Regions from separate parts of the Paenibacillus naphthalenovorans genome, predicted to be linked through region 3. Evidence: riboswitches for the same ligand, from Rfam matches in the RefSeq annotation. Region 3 holds a riboswitch; each other region holds the start of a gene.
What was found. A riboswitch is a leader RNA that binds a small molecule or an ion and turns the genes downstream of it on or off. The one in region 3 is predicted to bind cobalamin.
Positions count from the first base shown of each region.

Region 1 (5,109 bases), 2.3 Mb from region 3:
CATGGATCTGGTGGAAGACGCCTGCCGGGAAGCCGGATTCGAACCCAAAATCATCTGTGAAAGCAACGACATCATGACGCTGCTAACCTGGGCCAATCATGATGTAGGCATTACCATCGTCCCCCAATCCGCTATGAACCTCATTCCGAATGCAGGGCTTCAATTCAAAGAGATCATAGAACCTTCCATTATGTCAAGGCCTTCCGCCATCATCTGGTTGAAGGGACGGTACCTTTCGACCACATCGAAAAAATTTCTGGAATATTTTCCATTGGACAAGCCCTGCCTGGAACAGTAGCCGTGCAGTATAAAGGGCAGCCTGCCGTTGAAAAACACGGCGGCCGCCCACCTGCGGATCTTCTTCTCTTCTGGGCGACAATGAACCAAAAAGGTCGAGTAAGAGAGCAAGTATAGCCCTCTACTCGATCTTTTCAGTTTGGTAACGAAAAGTTAAGAAAACAGGGCCGTCCCTGCGTAGTTAAAAACTACTTATGGGACAGCCCCAATGATGCAAATGACTGTTCATCATAACCGCAGCAGATCGGACTGCTCTTTCTTCAACTGCAGGGCCGATTTCATCGCTTCTTTACGCACCAGTTCACGTACGGCTTGAGTATTCTCGGCAAAGAATGAGTCGCATCTGCTCAAGCTGTACAATGCTTTTTTGGCAGCCTCGCAGGCCATCTTTTCACTTTGCAATAAATAATAACAAATGCGGTAGCAGTCATTTTCGTGTTTCTTTAAAAATGATATGCGATCCTTTATTTCCATAAACAGATCATCCCTAACATATCTTACTTACTTCATTATTTTAAGGGGTTTTCATTTGCTGGATAGTACTATTTTCTTCTAGTACCCATAATGAAGTATACAGAAGCAATATAAATAAAAGGTAAACAAAAGCTAAACGATTTCTTAACTTTAAGCCGCCGCTCTTTTGCAATTTTCAGCCTTAGCGTTTCGTTTAGAGGGTAACTATAACCAATACATATCACTGGGGTTGATCTTATGAAAAAAGCGGCTCTGGATGACGCCGAATGAATCACAGGCCGAATCTTGCATTCGGATGAGGATTTTGATAGACAAAGTCACCTCATTCGTGTTATAGTTCAATAAATTCATGTTACATAATGCAATGCGACGACCGCCAACGGACAAGTAGCATGGATTGACGCAAACGAATTGCATACATACTGAATCAGGTGCCTTTGCGACAGCAAAGGGTAACAGGGAATCGGGTGCAAATCCCGAGCGGTCCCGCCACTGTATTCGGGGAGTTTCTCCCAGCATGTCACTCGATCATCCATCGGGGAAGACGGGAGAACACGACGATCCGAGAGCCAGGAGACCTACCTGATTTATGCACCCCAAGGCCTTCGAGGAAAGGAGTGGTGTACGAACGATAAAAGCGACGATCACGCCAGGCTGATCTTGTCGTCTATTGATGCGTACCCCTAACCAATCCTGCAGGATTGGTTTTTTTGAGTTTTACAACGATTTGCCAGGGAGGAAATGTACAATGATTTCTAAAAAAGCAATAAGCACACTGTTGTTGGTCTCCGGATTTACCCTGTACCTGACTGTCAGCGATCCTAAGTCCGCCTATGCCATGCATATTATGGAAGGCTTTCTTCCCTACGGATGGGCGATCTTCTGGTGGGCCGTGTTTATTCCGTTCTTCATTCTCGGGCTGCGGTCCTTGATGAGAATTACGAGAGAAACACCGGAGCTAAAAATTATGCTGGGAGTAGCCGGTGCTTTCATCCTTGTTCTGTCGGCGCTGAAAATTCCTTCCGTGACGGGAAGCAGCTCGCATCCGACGGGAACAGGTCTCGGCGCTGTCATGTTCGGACCGCTGCCCATGAGCGTGCTGGGCTCCATCGTCCTGCTGTTTCAAGCTCTGCTGCTTGCCCATGGCGGGTTGACCACTCTTGGAGCCAACGCCTTCTCTATGGCTGTTGCCGGCCCCATGATCGGTTATGCCGCTTACCGGTGGATGATCAAATCGACGGGAAAACAAACGCTGTCGATCTTTACGGCGGCGGCGCTGGCCAACCTGTCTACGTATGTCGTCACTTCCATTCAACTGGCATTGGCGTTCCCGGCAGAGAGCGGCGGCATTTTGGCTTCATTCGTAAAATTCGGGGGCATTTTTGCGATCACTCAAATCCCTTTGGCCATCAGCGAAGGACTTCTTACGGTACTGATCTGGAACTGGCTGAAAGCCAACAGTTCGGAAGAATTATCGATTTTACAGCGTAAAATGAAAGGAGCATAACTCTCATGTCCCATCAGAAAACGAACCTTCTCATCCTGATTGCCGTCGTCTTGTTGGCTGTTCTTCCGCTCCTGTTCGTCAACGGCGAATTCGGCGGAGCAGACGGTGCCGCTGAAGAAATGATCACCGAGATTCATCCTGCTTATGAACCCTGGTTTGCTCCGCTGATGGAGCCTCCGGCAGAGACCGAAAGCATGCTGTTTGCGCTGCAGGCCGCCATTGGCGCCGGTTTTATCGGCTTTGCCTTCGGATGGTTCAAGGGTAGAGCCTCCAAATCCAAAACCACATGATCAAGCTGATCGATACATTTTCTTACACCAACAGGCTGCGCTCCGTTTCCCCGATGTGGAAAAGCGGATTCGCAGCCGTTCTGATGGTGCTGTCTTATTTGTCCCATCCTGTGACCCAGATGATGATCGTCGGCTGGCTGTTCGTCTGGATAACCTTGTACGCCCGGATTCCCGTCAAAGCGTACAGCCTGCTGATCGGAGCCTCCTGCCTGTTTTATGCGGCCAGTCTGCCGGCTATTGTCATCGAGTTTACATCCGCCGGCCCGGTTTCGCCCGATGGAATGATCCTCTTTACGTTTGCGCGGTGGACGTCTTATGTTACAGAAGCGGGCATTTACGAAGCGGGCAGCTTGCTGGCCCGGATCATCGCATGCTTATCCTGCCTGGCCTTTGTCATGCTGACGACGCCTATGTCCGAGCTGTTTCAGGTGATGAAAAAATGGCGTGTGCCTTCTCTGGTGCTGGAATTGATGATGATCATGTACCGCTTTCTCTTCGTACTTTCGGATACGGCACAACAGATGTATACGGCTCAGAGAGCCCGCGGCGGCCAGACCGGCTTCTACCGCAGGCTGAACGATACGGCAATCCTGATCGTCCGGTTGTTCGGCAAGTCGATGCATCGGTACCAAGGGCTTTCGCAGGGCTTGGTAACCAGAGGCTTTGCCGACAGCATTCAAATGGCGCCGGTTCAAGCCACTCCCCTGCCCTTTCGTTATATATGGGAAAGCCGTATCGGAGTGATTTTATTACTGCTAATCGAGCTGTGGCTTCGCTGGGGGGAAATGCTGTGAAATCCATTATGGAGGCTTACGATGTACGCTACAGCTACCCGGGAACTCAAGCCGAAGCGCTTCAGGGCTTGACCATGAGCCTGCCCGAAGGCAAGAAAACCGCCATTTGCGGCCATAACGGGTCGGGCAAATCGACCTTGTTCCTGCATGCGGTCGGCATTCACCGCCCGGCTTCCGGAAGGATGCACTGGAAAGGCGCTCCCATGTCCTATCGTGCGGATGATCTCAAAAAGCTGCGGCAGCAAGTCGGACTGGTGTTCCAGGACCCGGAACAGCAGTTGATTTTGAGTACGCCGTATGAAGATATTTCCTACGGTCTTCGCAATGCCGGGGTACCTGAGCATGAGATGATCCGGCGCATCCAACATATTCTTGGTACCATGGGTCTGGAGCATTTGGCTAATACACCTATTCATCACTTAAGCCTCGGTCAAAAAAAGCGTGTCGCCCTGGCCGGCGTGATGGTCCTCGAGCCCGAGCTGCTGCTGCTGGACGAACCGACCGCTTACCTGGACCGCTCATCCGAGCAGCGGCTGGTGGAGGAATTGGACCGCATTCATGCCCAAGGCACCACTGTCGTGATGGCCACGCACGATATGAATTTGGCCTATGCATGGGCGGACTGGGTCCTGGTGATGGACAAAGGGAAGTGTTTGCTGGAAGGCACGCCTTTCGAGGTGTTTGAACAGGAAGACTTGATCCTGTCGCTCGGTCTGGAACCGCCTTTGCTGCTGCAGGTTTGGTCCAGTTTACCCGAACACGTGCGTGCGGAAAGTTTTCCTCCCCGCAGCATGGCTGAGCTGAAGGAGCTTATGAAACAATTGTAAGCATGGGTAAGAGCCGGTTCTCTTGCTATATCTTGCCTGGGAATCGGCTTATCATGACAACTGGAGCTCCTCCGCCTGACCTTCGGCTAATCCTGAGAGCCGTCTGACCTTGTCATTTGTGCAATCGATCCGCCTTTATTGTCTTCTGCACATGACTGCGGTCCAAAAACTTGTCAAAAAAGATTTGGTCTGCGGTGACACCACATTCATTCAACTTATTTATAGCTGCATCGATCATTCCTGGAGGCCCACACAGATAGGCTTTGCTGAACGGTACCTGAATCCCCGGATGATCTTTGATGTGTTCGGTGACCAGACCGCGGGCTCCTATCCAATCGCTTTCCATTGGTTCTTCCGACAATACCGGAATGAAATGAAAAGGCGCGTTCCAGGATGAAGCAATCTCAGCAATGATATCCAGACAATACAGGTCCCCTTGCGTGCGTGCACCAAACAAAAGTAATACCGGAATGTCCCCTCCTTGTTTGGCGGCTTGTTCCAATATTGCTTTTATTGGGGCTAAGCCGCTGCCCCCCGCCATGCAAACTATTGGTTGAACGGAAGGCCGCAGATAGAAAGACCCGTAAGGGCCCGTGACAGTCACTTTTTCGCCTGTCCGGTCCGCTGCATTCAACCAGCCGGTCATTTCTCCATTCGGCACTCGGCGAATAAAGAAACTTATCTCTGTCTGTCCCTGTTTTTTCGGCGCATCCGCAAACGAGTAGGAACGGGGTTCCTTAATGCCAGGGACCGACAGATCCGCATATTGGCCGGCTTCGTAAGAAATGCTTTCGTCCAGTTCTATCCTGATTTTTAGAATGTCATGTGTCAACGTTTCGCTCTTGCGAATAACACCGTTAACAGATTTTACTGTATGATGCGGACCTTCTGACGAAGGGTCAATCAGAATCGTCAGATTA
Region 1 covers NZ_CP013652.1:212,491-217,599, reverse strand. Annotated here, with positions in the region: gene IJ22_RS01060 (LysR family transcriptional regulator) at 1-298, shown strand, start outside; gene IJ22_RS01055 (hypothetical protein) at 526-771, opposite strand; cobalamin riboswitch at 1,184-1,371, shown strand; gene IJ22_RS01050 (energy-coupling factor ABC transporter permease) at 1,520-2,278, shown strand; gene IJ22_RS01045 (energy-coupling factor ABC transporter substrate-binding protein) at 2,284-2,568, shown strand; gene cbiQ (cobalt ECF transporter T component CbiQ) at 2,565-3,362, shown strand; gene IJ22_RS01035 (energy-coupling factor ABC transporter ATP-binding protein) at 3,359-4,189, shown strand; gene IJ22_RS01030 (2Fe-2S iron-sulfur cluster-binding protein) at 4,302-5,109, opposite strand, start outside.
Region 1: linked by a shared signal. The riboswitch ahead of IJ22_RS01050 (energy-coupling factor ABC transporter permease) and the one ahead of IJ22_RS15250 (ABC transporter substrate-binding protein) in region 3 are both predicted to bind cobalamin.

Region 2 (5,109 bases), 2.3 Mb from region 3:
GAGAAGGAAGGCAAGTATGACAAGCTCCTCTGGGGTTATGGCGGTCCCGTCTTGTGCGACGCGAACATCAAAATCCAGCGGATGCCATTCATTACGCCTGAGCTCACCGCGACTCCGGCGCATACGATTGCCTATGAAATTATCGATGCCATCGACAAATGGACATGGGACAGGATCCGAAACGCCAGGAGAATCCGTATTACGGATCCGGAAGGCACCGATTTGAGCTATACCAATCATGACGCCTATTATGACAGCAAACGCGAGTTTTTCAATCCCGATCTGGTCGACAGGTTCTGGTCGCAAAACAAGAATTTCGGGAAAACGTATCTCCCGGGGCATGTTCTGGGCAGACCATGGATGTATCTTCCGAAGGAAGATGCAAGCGGTGTCATTGCGGGCACGAGCAACCATATCGGTCCGGTTCCTTGGGTCCAATTGAAAGTGGAGGACGGCAGGATTACCGACATCCATGAAGGCGGGGAATTCGGAGACAAGCTTCGCAAGCTGCAGGATGAAACCGGTCATCTTCAGTACCCCGGTTTTCCGGACAAAGGACTTCTTCGTTGGTGGGAAGCGTCCATAGGTACGAACCCTCATATTCACCGTCCGAGAAGAGGGTTTCTCCAGGGCTGGCTGAACTGTCTCTATGAACGCATGCGCAGCGGCGTTATTCATATGGGCTTTGGAACGATTATTTCAAGCTCGACGGAACGTGAAGCGGCCAAAATGGGGCTGCCTGTCGGACACTGGCATCTGCATCTCTACTTTGCGACAATGACGTGCGAAATGGTCGGAGGAGGAACCGAAACCATCATTCAGGACGGACGCCTGATGGCGCTGGATGATCCGGACATTCGCAACATTGCCGCTAAATACGGTGATCCGGACCTGCTGCTGACCGAATCCTGGATTCCGGCCGTACCGGGAATTAACGTGGCCGGCGATTACTGGAAGCATTACGCCAACGATCCGGAGGATTGGGTGCTTGCGGAGCTGAAAATCTGCGAGAACTATCATCATTTGTTCATGAGCATGGTTGGTGCAGATCCCAAGTATTGCAACAATCCGCTCTGGAAGCTGCCGCATTCCCATGATGCTTGCTCCTGCGGACATCATCACGGCTGAACGGAATAAATCGGACAGCTTGGGTTCAGGAGCTGTCCGATTCACGATTGACCACAATCCCATCAGGACAGGAAAGAGGGATGCCGTTATGAATATCATCATTCAAGTACTTGTATTTTCCATTCTCATTGCTCTGACAGCAGTAACCTACCTGACCGTGTTAAGTATCCGGCAAAAGCTGTCCTGCACGACCGGCATGATGGCTGCCATGCTCATTGGCTCGATGACAGGACTCATTACAGGTACCGTACTTGGAGCCGATCAGAGCTTTTCCATCAACTGTATGCTCGCCATGATCGTTGGGGTGGGCGGCGGGGTGATGCTGGGAATGCCATTCCATGCGATGGCCGTCCTGGACGGGCTCATGGCCGGAGTCATGAGCGGGATGATGGGGGCGATGCTTGGCTCTATGCTGTCTCCCGACTTCTTGCTTCCCATGAGCTTTTTCTTAACGCTGCTTTTTGTCATCGCTGTGCTCCTTCTCCATCGGATCATGAAGCAGGAAGCGGGAATTTTACAAGGAACTGAACCCAATAGGGAAAAGATGAAAACCGGATCCATTCTTACCGTTTGTGTTACCATCGTTTTGTTTTCTCTAGTGATCATGGGTTCGTCTTATAAGGATCAGCCCAAAGCCCCGGAGGAACCGCATGTGCACACCGGGCATCACAAGATGTCCGAATAAGTCATGCCAAGGACAGCTCACAAGCAGGCTTAGCCCTCTGTGAGCCAGTGCCGAAGCTGCTCACTGACGGTTAATCGGCCGCTTGCCGTCCGGACAGGTCCGAAGAACGGTATAAGCTCCCGGGCGGTTAAAGGTTCCGGGCGATCGATCCAACCGGCCAGATGGGCCAAGGCTCCCAGCAGGCGTTCGGGCGGAACCTGCGCACTTCGCAGTGCAGCAAGCGTAAGCGCACTGTCGCGCTTGGACAGACGCCGGCCGCTTGCATCGACCAGCAGGGGAACATGGGCAAAATCCGGTGCCCGGAGTCCCAGCGCTTCGTAGAGTGCCAGCTGTCTTGGCGTCGAGTCAAGCAGATCGGCCCCGCGCAGCACGTCGGTGATGCCCATGGCGGCATCGTCGACCGTCACGGCGAGCTGGTAGCTGAACATGCCGTCGGCGCGCTTGACGACAAAGTCGCTGAGCGCTTCGCCCGCGCAGGTTTGCGGCCCGGCTACCGCATCGTAGAACCGCAGCTCGTGCGGCGGCATGATGAACCGCAGGGCAGGCGTTTTCTTCGCGGCTCTTGCCTGCCGCTCCGCGGGCGAAAGCGAACGGCATAAACCGGGATAGGCGGCGCCTTCGGATGCCAGCCCATGAGGCGCGCTGCCGATCGCCGCCAGCTCGCTGCGGCTGCAATAGCACGGGTACAGCCGTCCGGCTTGCTGCAGCTGCTCAAACGCCTCCTCGTAAAGGGATTCACGCCGGCTTTGCTCATAAGGCGCGCAGGGACCGCCGCCGCGCGGGCCTTCATCCCAATCGATGCCCAGCCAAAGCAGGTCGTCCTGAAGCTGCTCGGCGTAGGCGGGACGGGAGCGGGCTTTATCGATGTCTTCGATGCGCAACACAAATTCTCCTCCGGCTTGGCGCATTTGCAGCCATGCGGCGAGGGCGGTGAAGGCATTGCCGATATGAAGCAGTCCGGATGGAGTTGGTGCGAAACGTCCGCGGCGGGTCATACTCTCACGCTCCTTGAAGAATACAAAAAAGAGCAGACATGTCGTTCTGCTCGGTGTTCTTTAGGCTATGTAAGATAATATGGGATGTAAATTCATGGCGGAGCCGACGGGATTCGAACCCGCGATCTCCTGCGTGACAGGCAGGCATGTTAGGCCTCTACACCACGGCTCCACACATTAGCAATGTTGTGTCTCGGACACAAACAATATAATAACATGAATCGATGCGGTCTGACAAGCTCTTTGTTGATCGAATCGATTTTACCGTGTTCAACCGTATGAAAAAGGCTGCGGATTCATGTGGAACTTTTTTCCTCCTTCCTTCGTTAAAACTTATATGGCAGGAATAGGTAAACGTATATTTATAAATGAGGGAGGGAGCAAGCAAGATGGAGATGAACCGCAAACGCTTATGGAAGCTGAGGCTCATTGAATTGTGCTGTATCCTCATCATGCTTGTCATTTTATTTGCTTTTGCCGCTGTGCTCTTGTGGCATTACCATTCTAAACCATCCTTGACTGTTGCATAAATACTATTTGTAATGTATTATTTTACGAGCAACAATTTTATATTGTGGGAATAGGTGCTCCGGTCCGTTTCAAACGGTTCCGGAGCTTAAAAGGGAAGTTCGGTGAAATGCCGACGCGGTCCCGCCACTGTAACAGAGGAGTCAACGCGGATATGCCACTGATCTTCGGATTGGGAAGGCGCGTTTTGACCATGATTCTGGAGCCAGGAGACCTGCCTGTTCTGACAGCACTGTTTTTACCTACGGGAGATAGGGAGGTGTTAAAAATGGTAGCCACCGTTTTTACAAACGAGGGGCATCTTTACCCTTTTTAACCCAAGGGAAAGATGCCTTTTTTGCATGGAATTTAAAAGCAATATGAAAATGGAGGGTGACCGAATGGATTCGTTGAAAAGCAGTAACTTGGGGTATCCAAGAATTGGAGTGAACAGAGAATGGAAAAAGTTGCTGGAAGCCTTGTGGGCAAACAAGATTCAGGAGTCTGAATTTGAAAAGAAGATAGAAGAACTGCGGTTGAATCATCTCAAACTCCAGCAGGAAAAAGGAATCGACCTTATTCCGGTCAATGATTTTTCTTTGTACGACCATATGCTGGATACGGCGGCAATGTTCGGAATTGTACCCAAACGGTTTAACTACCCTGGCGGCGTTGTTTCCCTTTCCACCTATTATGCTATGGCCAGAGGCAGCAAAGGGGCTCCTGCTTGCGAAATGACCAAGTGGTTCAATACGAATTATCACTACATTGTACCGGAATTGAATGATATTACTCCGGTGCTTACCATCAACAAGCCGCTTCAAGCCTATCGGGAAGCAAAGCAAAAGCTGGGCATTGACGGGAAGCCGGTACTGATCGGGCTGTATACGTTTTTAAAACTATCCAAAGGGTATAAGTCCGGGCAATGGGACGAGCTGATTGCATTGTTCCTCCCATTGTATGCTCAAATCCTGAGGGAACTGGAGCAAGAAGGCGTAAGGTGGGTGCAAATCGATGAACCTGTTTTAGTCAGCTCATTGTCTGTTGAAGATATGGATCGGATAACTCATATTTATAAGCAACTGCATGAAGCGGCGCCGGGGCTGAATATTATGCTTCAAACCTATTTTGATGCCGTAGAGCACTATGAAGCGACGGTTTCGCTGCCGGTGCAAGGAATCGGACTGGATCTGGTGCACGGTTACGACCGGAACATGCAGCATATGGCCAAGCATGGATTTCCAAAGGATAAGGTGCTCGGAGCAGGTCTGATCGACGGGCGCAACATTTGGGCTGCCGATTTGCAGTCCAAGCTGACATTGCTGAATACGTTGTCCCAGTACGTTCCTTATGAAAGAATGATCATTCAGCCTTCCTGCAGCCTGCTTCATGTTCCTGTCACTACCGGGCAGGAAACCAAGCTTGGTTCTGAAATTCGGCAAGTCTTGGCTTTCGCCAATGAAAAGCTTGATGAGATTGTTTTGCTGACCAAGGCCGTGGCAGATAAAGATTCCGAACCGATCGCACGCGAACTTGAAAAAAATCAACAAGCGCTTCGCGAAATCAATGCATCCTCCTCCAGAAAAAAGGAACACATTCAGGAAATGGTAGAGCGGATCGATCAACAGCCATCGGCAAGAGCGGGTACTTTTGCAGAACGGCGAATTCTTCAGCAAAACAAATGGAATCTTCCGATCCTGCCAACCACAACGATTGGAAGCTTCCCGCAAACCTCTGAGGTTAGACAAGCCCGCAAAAAATGGAGAACCGGCGAGTGGACCGAAGAGCAGTACA
Region 2 covers NZ_CP013652.1:221,752-226,860, forward strand. Annotated here, with positions in the region: gene IJ22_RS01080 (hypothetical protein) at 1-1,128, shown strand, start outside; gene IJ22_RS01085 (hypothetical protein) at 1,217-1,813, shown strand; gene gluQRS (tRNA glutamyl-Q(34) synthetase GluQRS) at 1,843-2,808, opposite strand; tRNA gene IJ22_RS01095 (tRNA-Asp) at 2,904-2,980, opposite strand; cobalamin riboswitch at 3,374-3,572, shown strand; gene metE (5-methyltetrahydropteroyltriglutamate--homocysteine S-methyltransferase) at 3,717-5,109, shown strand, end outside.
Region 2: linked by a shared signal. The riboswitch ahead of metE (5-methyltetrahydropteroyltriglutamate--homocysteine S-methyltransferase) and the one ahead of IJ22_RS15250 (ABC transporter substrate-binding protein) in region 3 are both predicted to bind cobalamin.

Region 3 (5,109 bases):
GAAGTGAAATCGGTCTATTTGATGTCGGGCGCATATGATCTGCTCGTGGAGATCGAAGGCAAAACGCTCAAAGAGGTGGCGTCGTTCGTTTCCAATAAGCTTTCCCCGATTGATCGGGTATTGTCGACGAAGACGCATTTTATATTGAAAAAGTACAAGCAGGACGGGATTACCTTCGAAGATCATGAAGATGATCGCCGCCTCTTGATCTCACCGTAAAGGACGCTGAGAAGATGATAGAGCATAAACAGGCCCAACAGCAACCGCTGCAGACGAAGTCGATGAGCGGCTATCTGGCTCCGCTCGTGCGTGAAATTCCGCCATCAGGCATCCGTAAGTTTTTTGATCTGGTGAGCGGCAGCAAGGATATTATATCCCTTGGAGTAGGGGAACCTGACTTTAGCACCCCGTGGCATGTCAGAGAAGCGTGCGTTTATTCGCTTGAACGCGGAAATACCAAGTATACGCCCAACTCCGGGCTGCCTGAGCTGCGGGAAGCGATTGCCGAATACTTGTACGAGTCGTTTCACGTCCCGTATGAGCCTTCCGAAGAGGTGATCGTCACCGTTGGCGGAAGCGAAGCCATCGATCTGGCGCTGCGCGCCTTGGTTACCCCGGGCGATGAGATTCTTATTCCGGAGCCCTGCTACATTTCTTACAGCCCGATTACCCGGATCGGCGGCGGCATTCCCGTAGGCATCGAGACTTTTGCCAAAGACGGCTTCAAGCTGACGGCGGAATCGCTCAAGGCGGCGATCACGCCCCGTTCCAAAGTGTTGATTCTGTGCTATCCAAGCAACCCGACCGGGGGCATCATGACCTATGAGGATTGGCTGCCGATTGCCAAAGTCGTTGAGGAGCACGATCTGATCGTTATCTCGGACGAGATTTATGCGGAATTGACCTATGAACAAAAGCATGTCAGCTTCGCTTCGATTCCGGGCATGCGCGACCGGACGATTCTTGTGAGCGGCTTTTCCAAGGCGTTTGCGATGACCGGTTGGCGGATGGGATACGCTTGCGGGCATCCCGACCTCATATCGGCCATGCTCAAAATCCACCAGTACACGGTCATGTGTGCGCCGTCCATGGGACAGGTTGCTGCCCTGGAGGCGCTCAAGCACGGCATGGAGGAAAAAGACCGCATGGTAGAGTCCTACAACCAGCGCCGTCGTCTTGTCGTACAGGGTTTCCGGGACATCGGACTGCAGTGTCATGAGCCTCAGGGCGCATTCTATGCCTTCCCTTCCATTCAGGCAACGGGGCTAAGCTCCGAGGAATTTGCCGAGCGCTTGATTCGTGAGGCGAAGGTCGCAGCAGTACCCGGCAATGTATTTGGCAAGGGTGGAGAAGGATTTGTCCGCTGTTCTTACGCGACTTCGGTTAACCAGCTGATTGAAGCGATTGATCGAATAGGCAATTTCATCAAAAAGCTTTAATTAAACAATATTATCCATTTTCAATCCCCCCAAAAACTGGTATATTAGATGTAGATTCATATTTTCATAGAATATGAATCTTTTTCTTTATAGGTCTAAAGATATGAAGCGGGAGGGATGAAGAATGGCTTTTCCGGAATATCAGCTTCGGCAATACATGAATAACGGCTGGATTCGCGAGAATGATCAGAAAGCCAAGTGGATTTTTGGAACAGGAAAACGTGCTTCGTCTGCCTTATCTTTAGAAGATCATATTTACCTTTTAAGACGCGAACTGGAGCGCCTTGTACAAAACGGAAATGACCTGACATCACCGGAAGTAGTGAAAATCAGTATGGAGCTTGATCTCAAAATAAATGAATATATGAATCTTCATCAAAAGGGCCGGTCTTGACCGGCTTCTTTTATGAGATCGAAAGAAGTGTAAGTGAGCAGCAGAGTGCCAAAACGTCAAATGGTCAGCTGTAAGGATGATTTCAGCGCAGCAGCCAGGTTTTTCGTGCTTCCTCCTTATTCTTAAAAGCTTTGAAAGAGCAGGTCTTTTATGTTAACATCATAAAGGATATGTTGGAGAATCGGGGTAGAGAGGGAAAAACACGAGGGGAGAAACCGGCGTGAGAAGGAATGGGCTGCTCTGCCTGCTGCTGATGATGTTCGTACTTGCTGCAGGCTGCGGCGGAGGATCGAAGGCGGATGTGTCGATTTTCATGATAGGATCCAACGGGATCCCGAATGAAGCGGGAGAAAAGTTGCAAGCCTCGCTGCAAAGTGAAATAGGTGAATCGGCCAGTGTGCAAGTATTGGCGGCGCCTATATTTTCAATGGAGAAGCTGATCGTCGAAATAGCGGCCGGTCAGAACGGCATTCTGATGATTCCGGAGAATCATTTTAAAGCGATGGGCGAGCAGGGCGGTTATGTTCCGCTGGACGATGTGGCCAAAGCGGAGGATTTTCCTGAGGGCGTTCTGGAAGTTACGGAAGACGGCAAGAAGCAAAAGCATCTGTACGGCATCCCGATGGATCAAACCAAATGGTTTACGGAGCTCGAATTCGACGGCAAAAATCTGTTCGCGTTCATTCCGGCCAATGCGCCGGACAAAGAGAAAGCGAAGCAGGTCATGAAAATAATTGCCGAGAAATAATTGTGCATGCCAGTCATGCAGCGGACAACAACATAGCGGTTCAGGTGCCCGCACAGCCAATCAACGCTTGCGGGTTAAAAGGGAAGCCGGTGTGAATCCGGCGCGGTCCCGCCACTGTAAACGGGTAAATGCTCTTCATGAAGTCACTGTCTGGAGCAGACGGGAAGGCGAAGAGCTCTGGCTCAGCGAAGCAGCCCGTAAGTCAGGAAACCTGCCTGAACATGCATTCGATGCAGCCTTTCGAGGAAAAGGGGCAGACGCGCAGCCTGCCGGCGGCATATCGACTTGATGTCGACTGCGGCCGCCAGGTTTGTCAGAGTGTGCCTCTGCTTTGGAGACGATCCGAAAGCAGGGGTCTTTTCGTTTTTTGAATGATGATAAGGAGATGGACCTATGTATTGGGATAAGACGACTCGCATAAAAAAAAGGCTGCTTGCAGCCGTTCTGAGCCTGGCTTTGGCGGGAACGCTGGCAGGATGCGGAAGCGCTGCGCCAGCGCCGGGGCAAGGTCAGCAGGCGGAATCGCCGAAGGCGGGCGACGCCAGGCAGGAAGGGTCGGTCACATCGGCCAAACGGACGACGTATCCGCTCACCGTCAAAGACGCTACGGGTAAAGAATTTGTTTTTGAGAAAGCTCCGGAGCGCATCGTTTCCACTTCACCGAGTGAAACGGAAACACTCTTTGCTTTGGGGCTCGGAGATCAGGTAGTGGGCGTATCGGATTTCTGCAACTATCCAGCCGAAGCGGCGGCGAAGCCGAAAGTCGGCAGCATCATCAAGCCGAACGAGGAAGCGCTCGTTGCGGCCAACGCCGATTTGGTCATGACGGGGGTATCCATGAATATGACCGTAGTGGAGAAGCTTCGCGGACTGAAGGTGAATCTGTTTAAGGTCGAGCCCAAAACGTTAGACGATGTGATGAGCAATATTCTGCTCATGGGGCAAATCTTCGACCGCCAGGAGCAGGCGGAGAAGCTGGTCGATTCGATGAAGGCCGAACGCCAAAAGGTACTGGATGCGGTGAAGGATCTGAAGCCTGAGCAGAAGAAAAAGGTATTTGTCGAGTTTTCCCCCGGCTGGACGGTCGGTAAAGGCGAGTATATTGACGAGCTGATCAGCCTGGCCGGAGGAATCAATGTGGCGGGCGGCGAGAAAGGTTACGTAAAGCTTAGCGAGGAGAAGGTGATCGCGGACAATCCGCAGATTATTCTTTATCCGACGGGGATCATCGACGAGAAGAGCAATAAGCCGATGGATCAGTTGATTCGCGAGCGCAGCGGCTGGGACCGGATTGAAGCGGTGAAGTCGAACCGGTTGGTCGGGTTGGACAAGGACATTATGAGCCGTCCGGGTCCCCGGATTACACAGGCATTGACGGAAGTAGCCAAAGGAATATACCCGGAACTGGTGAAATAGATGAAGCGTAAGCTGTGGATTTGGGGCGGAGCCGCCTTGGCCCTGCTTGTATTCGCCGTTTCTGCGGCAGTATCGATCGGTTCGGTCCGAATTCCGTTTGGTCATGTCTGGGGAATCGTACTTCATCAGCTGCCTTGGATCGGTGAACGAATCCAGGGGGATTGGAGCGAAGCTTCGGAACAAATCGTATGGAGGGTCAGGCTGCCAAGGGTAGTGCTGGGCATTCTGGTCGGTGCCGCCCTGGGGTTGGCCGGCGCGGCCTTTCAGGGCGTACTCCGCAATCCGCTTGCCGATCCGTACACGCTGGGCGTTTCGTCCGGAGCATCGGTGGGCGCGGCTTTTTTGATCTTGTTCGGTCTGCAGTATACGCTCTTTGGGGAGTGGACGGTACCGGCGGTAGCGTTCTTGACCGGAGTACTATCGCTCTGTACGGTGCTTTTGCTGGCACGGACCGACGGCAAGCTGCGTAAGGAAACCGTCATTCTGTCGGGTGTCGTAATGCAGGCGTTCCTGGGCGCCTTCGTCTCGTTAATGGTGGCGATGTCGGATCAGGTGATCAACGAAATCATCTTCTGGCTGATGGGAAGCCTGGCGCTGCGGGGCTGGACTTATTCGCTGGTGCTGCTGCCGTATTTGGCTGCAGGCTCCGCAGTGCTGCTCTGTTACGGCCGGTCGATGAATTTGTTTGCGCTCGGGGAGCGGCAAGCGGCGCATCTAGGCGTCCATATCGAGAGGACCAAGCTGATTGTCCTGATGGCGTCTACTTTGATCACTGCGGCGGCCGTATCCGTGTCGGGGGTGATTGCTTTTGTCGGGCTTCTGGTGCCGCATTTGCTTCGGCTGATGATCGGACCGGATTACCGCTTGCTGCTCCCCCTGTCTCTAATTGGCGGCGCGATTTATGTGCTGCTCGCAGATACGCTGGCCCGAACGTTGCTTAGTCCGACGGAGATTCCGCTCGGAGTCGTGACGGCGTTTATGGGGGCTCCGTTTTTTGCTTATTTGCTGCGGCGGAAAAAACGGATGGTGCGTGAGTGAAAGGAGGCCGGCGCGATGATTCAAGTAGATGTGGAAGAGGTGTCCAAGGCATTCGGAGCGCGGGAGGTGCTCCG
Region 3 covers NZ_CP013652.1:3,113,295-3,118,403, reverse strand. Annotated here, with positions in the region: gene IJ22_RS15270 (Lrp/AsnC family transcriptional regulator) at 1-219, shown strand, start outside; gene IJ22_RS15265 (aminotransferase class I/II-fold pyridoxal phosphate-dependent enzyme) at 234-1,439, shown strand; gene IJ22_RS15260 (aspartyl-phosphate phosphatase Spo0E family protein) at 1,564-1,833, shown strand; gene IJ22_RS15255 (hypothetical protein) at 2,054-2,581, shown strand; cobalamin riboswitch at 2,607-2,814, shown strand; gene IJ22_RS15250 (ABC transporter substrate-binding protein) at 2,975-3,997, shown strand; gene IJ22_RS15245 (FecCD family ABC transporter permease) at 3,998-5,035, shown strand; gene IJ22_RS15240 (ABC transporter ATP-binding protein) at 5,051-5,109, shown strand, end outside.